3 regions of the Peribacillus sp. TH16 genome follow, and region 3 is predicted to be linked to each of the others. Evidence: riboswitches for the same ligand, from Rfam matches in the RefSeq annotation. Region 3 holds a riboswitch; each other region holds the start of a gene.

Region 1 (3,280 bases), on a different contig from region 3:
AGTGATTCAAAATCTATATCTTTAATAAGAGAAACGGTTAATCCTACGCTAGAAAAGTTCTCGAGCCTATTTCAGAAACAATTATATTGGATAGGCAGTCATGAAGCGACACGGAGTTATTACGGGGGATATTTGGCTTGAATTGACTATAGTGGGAACTATTTATGCTTACAATATGCTTTGTTAGGAACGCTGATATGATGGCATTCCACTTTCTATTGCTATTTAATTCATCGATGATTCCTTGTTGATTGGTAATCCCAATCCCATGGCCATAAAAGAGGTTTTCTCCAAGGAATATCGCATTTTCCCCTTGCCATTCTGGAGTGCTCGGGTCGTAATCTGGGTTTTTGAAGTAAACACAGTCGCCTGGTACATAATCCGTCCCTTCATGAACTCGAAGAATCAAATTCTGCGGATAGTGCCAGTCATAAAGAGTAAGGCCTGAAAAAAGACGGTCAAAATTCTTAGGACCAACCGTATCTAAAACAGCTTTTAAAAAAACAATGACAATCGCTGTCCCGCATTCGAAAGCGTAAAGACTTCCGTTTATGAAAATATCCTCAAGTGCCAGATGAGGGGGTACGCTTGGTTTAAGCTCAAATGCTCCATCTTTTGTAAGTCGCCAATATTGTTCATTGCATACAGAATCCTCGAGTATTGTAAATTCAGGATTACTCTTATCTAACGAAACAGCAGCTTTATTGACTTGCAGCCTCATCTCTATATCGAATTTAAGATCTTCCATTGTCTTATATACAAAAATATTCGGATATTTCCACATTAATTGGAGAATTTCTAATGCTTTTTCAGATATTATACCTGGTTGGATTTGACTGACATCTAACCATTTTTGATTAATTTTTATCATAATCATATCCACCTCTTGGTCACAAAATTAAATGATTAATTCAAGTAGTTCAAGAACTATCTACAGTGTAATAATAATTATTATATGAGTTGCTGAACAATACTGATCAAATTTTATTCCTATTACTGAGGATGATCAGAATGGCCCATCGTTAGAAGAAGCAAATTAGTATTCCCTTTTCTGTATGAATTGATATAATGAGAGAGAAAAGTTCATATGTGCAAGAAATGTAGGGGAGCCGGTATTGCTGGCTGAGATTGCGTCCTTAAGATGCTGACTCTTTGAACCTGATCTGGATGATGCCAGCGGAGGGAACATATCATGACTGACTTTCTGTTTTGTATGTTAACGTCCGAATTCATCCTCGGGCGTTTTTGTTTTTTAATCTATTATTTGGATGGGGACTGGCACCCAATAAAGTTTCGGCATATGGACCTTATATAATGTGTAGGAGGAAAAATAGTGAATAAATTATTGCCACTGATAACTTTGTTATTCCTTTTAGCTGGATGTGGTGCTGGCGGCACTACTGAAAAGGAAGAAGCAGGTAAAAATGAAGACAATAAAGAATTAAAAAAGGTTTCGGTTGTTCTCGATTGGACACCGAATACAAACCATACAGGATTGTATGTAGCGAAGGAAAAAGGGTATTTTAAAGAACAAGGCCTGGATGTAGAAATTATCATGCCAGGTGAGGCAGGAGCTGATAAGCTTGTGGCTTCAGGGAAATCAGAATTTGGCGTGAGCTACCAGGAGGGCATTACACAGGCTCGCGTGCAAGGCGTGCCGATTGTTTCGTTAGCGGCTGTCATCCAGCATAATACCTCAGGATTCGCTTCTCCTGTGGCTAAAAATATTAAAACACCTAAGGATTTTGAAGGGAAAACGTATGGTGGCTGGGGGTCTCCAGTTGAAAAGGCTATCATCGAATCTCTCATGACAAAAGATAATGCGGATGTAAATAAAGTGGAAATAGTAAATACAGGCGACTCGGATTTTTTCACTTCAGTGAAAAGAGATATTGATTTCGCTTGGATTTATTATGGATGGACAGGTATTGAGGCTGAATTGCGAAATGAAAAGCTGAATATGGTTTACTTAACTGATTACTCAGATAAGCTCGATTACTATACGCCTGTTTTGACCACAAATGAAAAGATGATTAAAGAGGATCCAGATACTGTTAAAGCGTTCGTAGAGGCAACTTCGAAAGGGTACCAGTTTGCGATTAAGAATCCTGATGATGCGGCAGACATTTTAATCAAGGCTGCACCAGATCTAGATAAAAAGCTAGTGAAGAAAAGCCAGAAGTGGCTTGCATCTAAGTATCAGGATGATGCTCCTAGATGGGGTGAACAAAAGCTTGAAATTTGGAAGAATTATAGTGAGTGGATGACTGAAAATAATCTTCTTGAAGGTGATTTCGATCCTGAGAAAGCATTTACCAATGAATTTTTACCACAATAGGAGGAACTACAATGGCAAACTCATTAATTAGTATACAAATTATTCCTAAAGGGGAAAATGTCATCCCCTTAGTCGATGAAGCGATCAAAATCATCGATGAATCAGGTGTCAAGTACGAGGTGCACCCGCTTGAAACAACAATGGAAGGTGAGCTTTCTGAGCTTCTGGCCGTTATAGAAAAAATGAATGTGAGAATGATTGAAATAGGTTCGCCGAATGTCATTTCCCAAGTGAAAATATTGTACCAGCCTAGCGGAATCACGATGGATACGTTAACGGAGAAATATCGGCCATGAGCGGAAGAAAGATTTGGAAGAAGGGGGCTCCCTTCTTTCTTTTATTATTGTTGCTAATAGTGTGGGAGTTAGCAACAGGCTTATTAAAGGTTGAAAAATGGCTACTTCCTGCTCCATCAGCCATTTTTATCGAGGGAATAGAGTCGTTTCATAGCCTTTTTGGACACCTTATATCAACTACTAACCTTGCATTATCTGGTTTTTTTATTGGAAGCTGTATTGGCTTAGTAATTGCTGCTCTCTTACACCTTTTTCCTGGTGTAAAAGATGCGGTTTATCCGCTTCTCATTCTATCACAAAATATTCCTATCATCGTTTTGGCGCCGCTTCTAGTCATCTGGTTTGGCTTTGGTATGCTGCCGAAGCTGATTGTGATTTCTCTCGTATGTTTTTTCCCTCTCGCTGTTGCTTCATTGGACGGTTTTCGCCAGACTCCTTATGAACTTAAGCATTATTTCAAGATGATGGGAGCAGGGAAAATGCAACTATTTTGGAAGCTAGAACTTCCTCACTCGATTCCGTTCATTTTCTCCGGACTGAAAATTTCGGCCACTTACAGTGTAATGGGGGCGGTTATTTCGGAGTGGCTTGGGGCTAAATCGGGGATAGGTGTTTATATGACGCTCGCATCCTCTTCATTTAGGAC
Region 2 (3,280 bases), 700 kb from region 3:
TTATTTCCGGGGAAAAGGAATTGGACAAATTTCGATTCAAAAGGCAATTGAAGTGAGTCCAAAATTAGGAGTTAAGACACTACTTGGTTTTATATTTGCTCACAATGCACCGAGCATAAGACTGTTTTCTAAATTTGGTTTTGAAGAATGGGCGCATTTACCTCAAGTTGCCGAGCTAGATGGTATTGAACGGGATTTAGTAATCCTTGGTAAGCGTGTTAATATTTGAATTTCATTACTTAAAAGCTATTGCCTTCATTCAGCAGTAGCCTTTTTTAGTTTAAATGAAGGAATCTATTTTAAAGTCACTGACGAAATTTAAAAATCACTATAAAATTTTTTAAGTAAAAAATATTCTGATTTTCTTTTATTTGTTATAGCATTTAACAGCGAATCCAATTCTTGACTTGCTTGAACAGTTAGAAGGCTTGTAAAACCATAATCAGCTGCCAATTTAATCATTTCCCGTCTCTTTTCTTCTATTCTTTCTACGGTTATCTTTGGGGGCATCTATAGTCACTTCCTATTTATTCAATTTTCTTACACCTTTTATGATAAAGAAATAAGTAGTTAAAATCAACCATATATGGAAATTAAAATGTGTTATTCCACAAAATAAATGTGACAAAAAGCCTATTCCATTCTCTGTTTGTGTCTTTTTTGTGACATTTTATATTCTAGACAAATATAAAAAAGCATTCACTCATGTACACTGCGAATGCTTTAATAATATTCATCAAATTAAATAATATTTTAAGATAGTAAAGTATTTTAAGAACTCTTACTATGTCATCCACTCTGAAGGAGACTCGATATTAGGTCTATTTATAACAATCTTATATTCATCTTCAAGCACTTTTAAAGGAACATCATAAAGATGTCTTTCATCAGAGGTTTTATAAACTCCATTCGCTAATAACTCTTCAATCAGCAATGCCTTCCTCTGTTCAATTCTCTTAAATAATTCTGCCATGTAAATGGCTCCTTTCCTTGTCTTCATCAGCCCGCCTTCATATGAGCTAAATTGTAGTAACAGGTATCATTTTCACCAAATTATATCTTTTCTATTATGTCACTAAACGTTATTTCACAAAAATAAAAGCCTCTTCTAATTCAAGAAGAGGCTTACAGTAGTCCGTTCGGCTCTTCTTATCTTCCAAGCGTATGCTTGTTGGATGTAGCACAGTTCCCAAAATGGGTCTGCTGCCGAGGTTTCTTTGGGCCAAGTCCCTCCACCTCTCTGGATAAGAATTCAATATATAAATGATGTAGACATGATTTTATCCCAATATTCTTCAAAAGTCAATCACATGGTTCTCCCTTTTTTTGATAGGTATTCTCTATAGACCCCATTCAAATTGGGTTGCAATTTCCTGGCTTTCTGATATGATGTCAGTAATTACATACATTCACACCACTAGGGGAGTCTTTTTAAGACTGAGATGGAATTTGTTCCGGACCCTTTGAACCTGAACCGGATCATACCGGCGGAGGGAAGTGGATGATATCGTCTTTAAACACATGACTTTATCCATCTGCCCCGCTCCGTATTTCAGGAGCGGTTTTTTTTTTCAGATGGAAAAGGTGAATAATTAGACTGCTAGGGGAGCACTTTTGCTGAGAATCAAACCCTTTGCACCTGATCTGGTCATACCAGCGGAGGGAAGCAGGCTGTAAGAAGGAATTTGCTTCTTCCTCGGTAACAGCCGCTTTCTTTCAGAGAGCGGTTTTTTTGTTGATCAGATAGTGTATGCACTATTTACAATTTTAGTAAATTTTAAATTTCAAGGAGGATGTACCATGGAGAATACAAAATTAGAAACCTTCAGTGATAGACTTCATGAACGGGCAAAAGGAATCTGGAAAAGGAACCATACACATCCCTTTGTTCAGGCGATTGGAGATGGGACGCTTTCAGAAAAGAAATTTGCCTATTACCTAAAGCAGGACTATATCTATCTTATGGATTATTCCAAACTCTTTGCGTTAGGAGTCATCAAAGCTCATAATCTCGAAACCATGGCTAAGTTTGCAAGTATTTTGAATGAAACCCTTCAAGTAGAAATGGATATCCATCGACATTATGCTTTGGAGTTCGGAATCAGCTCAATCGAATTGGAAAATACAGAACCTACTCCAACCACTCTAGCTTATACGGGTTACATGCTAAATGCAGCCCAAAATGGGACTTTGGCCGACCTGATAGCCTGCCTCCTTCCATGCGCCTGGGATTATTATGAGATCGGTTTGCTATTAAAAGAACAAAATGGTGAAGCATTAGAAAACAATCGCTATGCTGATTGGATTAAATCATATTCGTCTCCTGAATTCGGTGAAGCACACAAATGGCTGATTGCTTTGTTGGAAGAGTTAACAGAAGGCATGCCTGAAAAGGAACTTCTTAGATTAGAGAAGCATTTTTTGGTGACTTCCCGTTATGAATATTTATTCTGGGATATGGTTCAAAATGAGCAGGATTGGCCACTGTAGGATGTTGGCATGATGATGAATCCAATCAAGAAAATGACGTTGACTGCCATGATCACGGCCATTACTACCATAACTAGTTCATTCATTTTCATCCCGGCCGGATTTGCAAAAATCTTTCCGATTCAGCATCTGGCAAATGTCATGACAGCCGTTTTATTGGGACCGGCTTATGCGGTAACACAAGCTTTTTTAGTTTCCATCATTAGAAACATGTCTGGTACAGGTTCAATTTTCGCCTTTCCGGGCAGCATGATCGGTGCACTATTGGCTGCCGTCCTTTATCGAAAAACACAAAGCTTGAAATTCGCTTGTTTAGGGGAAGTGATAGGGACCGGCATTCTTGGATCCCTAGCTTGTTATCCCCTTGCTGTCCTCCTATTGGGAGAAAAAGCAGCTATTTTTGGTTTTTTACCAGCTTTTATGCTTAGTTCATTCGCAGGTGCCATTTTAGCTTTCATTTTACTGAAAATACTTTTAAAAAATAATTATATGAAGGGGTTTTTTTATGAAAACAGCGTTAACCATCGCAGGCTCTGACTCAGGGGGCGGTGCTGGAATACAAGCTGATTTAAAAACATTTTCTGCACATGGGGTTTTTGGAATGTCTGTCATTACAGCTGTAACGGCACAAAATACAATGGAGGTACGTTCAGTACAAGCTATAGATACAGGTATCATAACGGATCAAATTGCAGCTATTTTTGAAGATATACACGTCGATGCAGTAAAAATAGGTATGCTTGGATCAAAAGAAATAGTTGAAACAGTCGCCGCGTCTCTAAATACCTTC
Region 3 (3,280 bases):
TGCAGACTCTCAATTAAGTGGCACTTTGTGCATTCTTGTAAATAATCATTTTTTACAAATTCATGATTACAATTTTCCCGAAAAATACTCAGCTCTTTTTTAAGCTGATCCAGCTGATTTTCCAACTGTTTTATTTCAACTTTAATCTGGATTACTCGATTCATCGAATTCTCCTTTTCGTCCATATTATTGATAGATTTTTCCGTCTGTGTTTCTAAATTCATTCGCTTTTTCTTTCAAGCCTTCATCAATTACAGACTCAAAACCAAGCCCTTTTTCTTTAGCTAAATCACGAATATCTTGTGAGATTCTCATGCTGCAGAATTTAGGACCGCACATTGAACAAAAGTGAGCTGTTTTGGCACCCTCAGCAGGCAGAGTTTCATCGTGATATTCAACGGCTCTTTCAGGATCGAGCGATAGATTAAACTGATCTCTCCAACGAAATTCGAATCTTGCTTTTGAAAGGGCATCATCTCGTTTTTGAGCATTTGGATGGCCTTTTGCTAGGTCAGCGGCATGGGCTGCAATTTTATACGTAATAACCCCTATTCGAACATCCTCTTTATTTGGAAGACCAAGGTGCTCTTTCGGTGTCACATAACAAAGCATCGCAGTTCCAAACCAGCCAATCATGGCAGCCCCAATCGCAGAAGTAATATGATCGTAGCCAGGAGCTATATCAGTTGTTAGGGGTCCCAATGTATAGAATGGGGCTTCTTGACAAACTTCCAGTTGCTTATCCATATTTTCTTTAATTAAATGCATTGGAACGTGACCGGGCCCCTCAACCATAACTTGTACATCATGTTTCCAAGCAATCTTTGTTAGTTCACCCAATGTTTCCAATTCCGCAAATTGCGCCTCGTCGTTTGCATCTGCAATAGATCCAGGACGAAGTCCATCTCCTAATGAGAAAGATACATCATATGCTTTCATGATTTCACAGATTTCTTCAAAATGAGTATAGAGGAAGCTTTCTTCATGATGAGCCAGACACCATTGAGCCATAATAGAACCCCCACGGGAAACAATTCCCGTCATCCGCTTTGCTGTTAATGGGATATATCGCAGAAGCACACCAGCATGTATGGTAAAGTAATCAACACCTTGCTCAGCCTGCTCAATTAAAGTATCCCGAAAAACCTCCCATGTTAAATTTTCAGCGACTCCATCTACTTTTTCAAGCGCTTGATAAATCGGTACTGTTCCAACAGGTACAGGCGAATTTCTAATAATCCATTCACGGGTTGTGTGTATATTTTTTCCGGTAGAGAGATCCATGATGTTATCGGCTCCCCAGCGAGTGGCCCAAGTCATTTTTTCTACTTCATTTTCGATGGATGAACTAACCGCTGAATTCCCAATATTCGCATTTATTTTCACATGAAAATTACGTCCGATAATCATCGGCTCACTTTCAGGATGGTTAATATTAGCCGGTATAATGGCCCGCCCGCTAGCTACTTCATCTCGTACAAACTCAGCGGAAACACTTTCTCTAATCGAAATAAACTCCATTTCTGGGGTAATGATACCTTTACGAGCATAATGGAGTTGGGTTATGTTTCTCCCCTTCTTTGCACGCAAAGGATTTCTTATCAATCCCGGAAAAACTTCTGCTTTGGAATGAGACTCAACTTTTTTATACCCATTATCTTCTGGTTTTATTTTACGCCCCACATACTCTTCAACGTCTTCCCGTTCAAGAACCCAGTTGCGTCTAATAGGGTCAAGACCTTTACGAATATCAATAGAATACTCAGAATCCGTATAGAAACCGCTAGTATCATATACGCGTAGAGGTAAATTTTCCTCTTCACCAAATGCTCCTGTTGTGGGACTTAGTTTAATTTCACGCATAGGAACTTTTATATCAGGTCTAGACCCCTCTACATAAACTTTTTTACTTCCTGCAAAATTGGACATAATTGAAACGTTCATGTCATTTACTGAATTACTCATGATTTCATTTCTCCTTTTTAAGTTAGATTAAAAAGGACAAAATCCAATCCATTTTCGCACGAAAAAGCCAGGTCTCATATTTAAGACCCGGCTAAAGTTAGTATGACTACAGAAATGACCAAATTACATGTCATTGAATAGTAGATTCTAACTTCCCCACGCTGGTATGAACCAGATCAGGTCCTGAGGGTTAAGAAGCTTTAACGCGCTTCTCTCTCAGCCCAACTTTTATTGGACACCCCTAGTCTGAATAATATTAATTATTACATGGTAACTATATACCATCCATTTTGGTTTGTAAATAAATTCAAAGACCTATTATTTTAATGCCATGTTTTGAATTAAATAAAATCCCCTCCAAGTTAAGTTTTTTTGAACTTACTACTTGAAGGGGATATATCCGTTATTTATTTAGACTCTCAAGGATAGGAAAAAGCTCCTCTAAATGCGTAATTTCATAATTAGGGATGACTTCATTCCGTTCCTTATCATGACGGTTTATCCAAACCGATTTAATGCCTGCACGTGATGCACCAAGGATATCCGTCATTAAATTGTCGCCGACCATTAATACTTCATGCTTATCAAGCTCCATGATTTCTAATGCATGCTCGAAAATAGAAGCATCCGGTTTCCCACGTCCAAACGCGCCGGAAATAACGATTTGATCGAAATAAGGAACTAACTCAGGCGTGATTTCAAGCTTCGTATTTTGAAGCTCAGGCGAACCATTCGTCAGCAATAACAATTTGTACTTCCCTTTTAACTCATCTAACACCTGGAATGTTTCTTCATAAATAAATGGTTTTTTCCGTCTCTCAGCAGGGAAACGTTCTGCTAGCTCAAGACCAAATGCCGGGTCATCTATCCCTAATGCCTTCAAGCCTCTTGTCCATGCCTCTTTCCGATAAGCTGGTACAATCTCGGCCATCTTACGGAATTCATCATGATCATCTTGAAAATTACCCCAAAGTCCTTCAAACGGGTTGATACCGATCATTTGCGTAAATTCATATGTATCATAAGAAGAATAAAGCTCACGTGCTTCTTTCCGTACCGCTTCCTCAAACTCGTCAACATTCAAATCATATTTCGCCTTTGCCAATTCGCATGTCGCTATAAAAGCCTCTTTCACACTCTTCTGATCCCAAAGTAACGTATCATCTAAATCAAAAAAAACTGCCTTTACCAAAATGCTCACCCTCTTTTCCCTACCATTGAATTCGAAAAAATTACACTATTACAATAATAAACCACAACCATTAGAAAAAGAATAACTATCGGTAAAATGCCTTCATCTTTCTTTGAAATATCA

What was found. Region 3 has a riboswitch for thiamine pyrophosphate ahead of thiC (phosphomethylpyrimidine synthase ThiC). Riboswitches for the same ligand answer to the same signal wherever they lie in the genome.
Region 1: another riboswitch for thiamine pyrophosphate. It lies ahead of JFV29_RS21160 (ABC transporter substrate-binding protein); the one in region 3 lies ahead of thiC (phosphomethylpyrimidine synthase ThiC).
Region 2: another riboswitch for thiamine pyrophosphate. It lies ahead of tenA (thiaminase II); the one in region 3 lies ahead of thiC (phosphomethylpyrimidine synthase ThiC).

Annotation. Positions count from the first base shown of each region.
Region 1 is NZ_JAEKEM010000009.1:1,469,543-1,472,822, reverse strand. It holds gene JFV29_RS21165 (protein-glutamine gamma-glutamyltransferase) at 44-871, opposite strand; TPP riboswitch at 1,093-1,202, shown strand; gene JFV29_RS21160 (ABC transporter substrate-binding protein) at 1,334-2,338, shown strand; gene JFV29_RS21155 (thiamine-binding protein) at 2,350-2,634, shown strand; gene JFV29_RS21150 (ABC transporter permease) at 2,631-3,280, shown strand, end outside.
Region 2 is NZ_JAEKEM010000002.1:1,222,876-1,226,155, forward strand. It holds gene JFV29_RS05870 (GNAT family N-acetyltransferase) at 1-229, shown strand, start outside; gene JFV29_RS05875 (aspartyl-phosphate phosphatase Spo0E family protein) at 319-510, opposite strand; gene JFV29_RS05880 (Fur-regulated basic protein FbpA) at 785-1,000, opposite strand; SAM riboswitch class I at 1,147-1,251, opposite strand; TPP riboswitch at 1,410-1,513, shown strand; TPP riboswitch at 1,593-1,682, shown strand; gene tenA (thiaminase II) at 1,801-2,490, shown strand; gene thiW (energy coupling factor transporter S component ThiW) at 2,506-3,027, shown strand; gene thiD (bifunctional hydroxymethylpyrimidine kinase/phosphomethylpyrimidine kinase) at 2,996-3,280, shown strand, end outside.
Region 3 is NZ_JAEKEM010000002.1:1,925,441-1,928,720, forward strand. It holds gene JFV29_RS09305 (hypothetical protein) at 1-164, opposite strand, end outside; gene thiC (phosphomethylpyrimidine synthase ThiC) at 187-1,968, opposite strand; TPP riboswitch at 2,102-2,218, opposite strand; gene JFV29_RS09315 (HAD family hydrolase) at 2,369-3,157, opposite strand.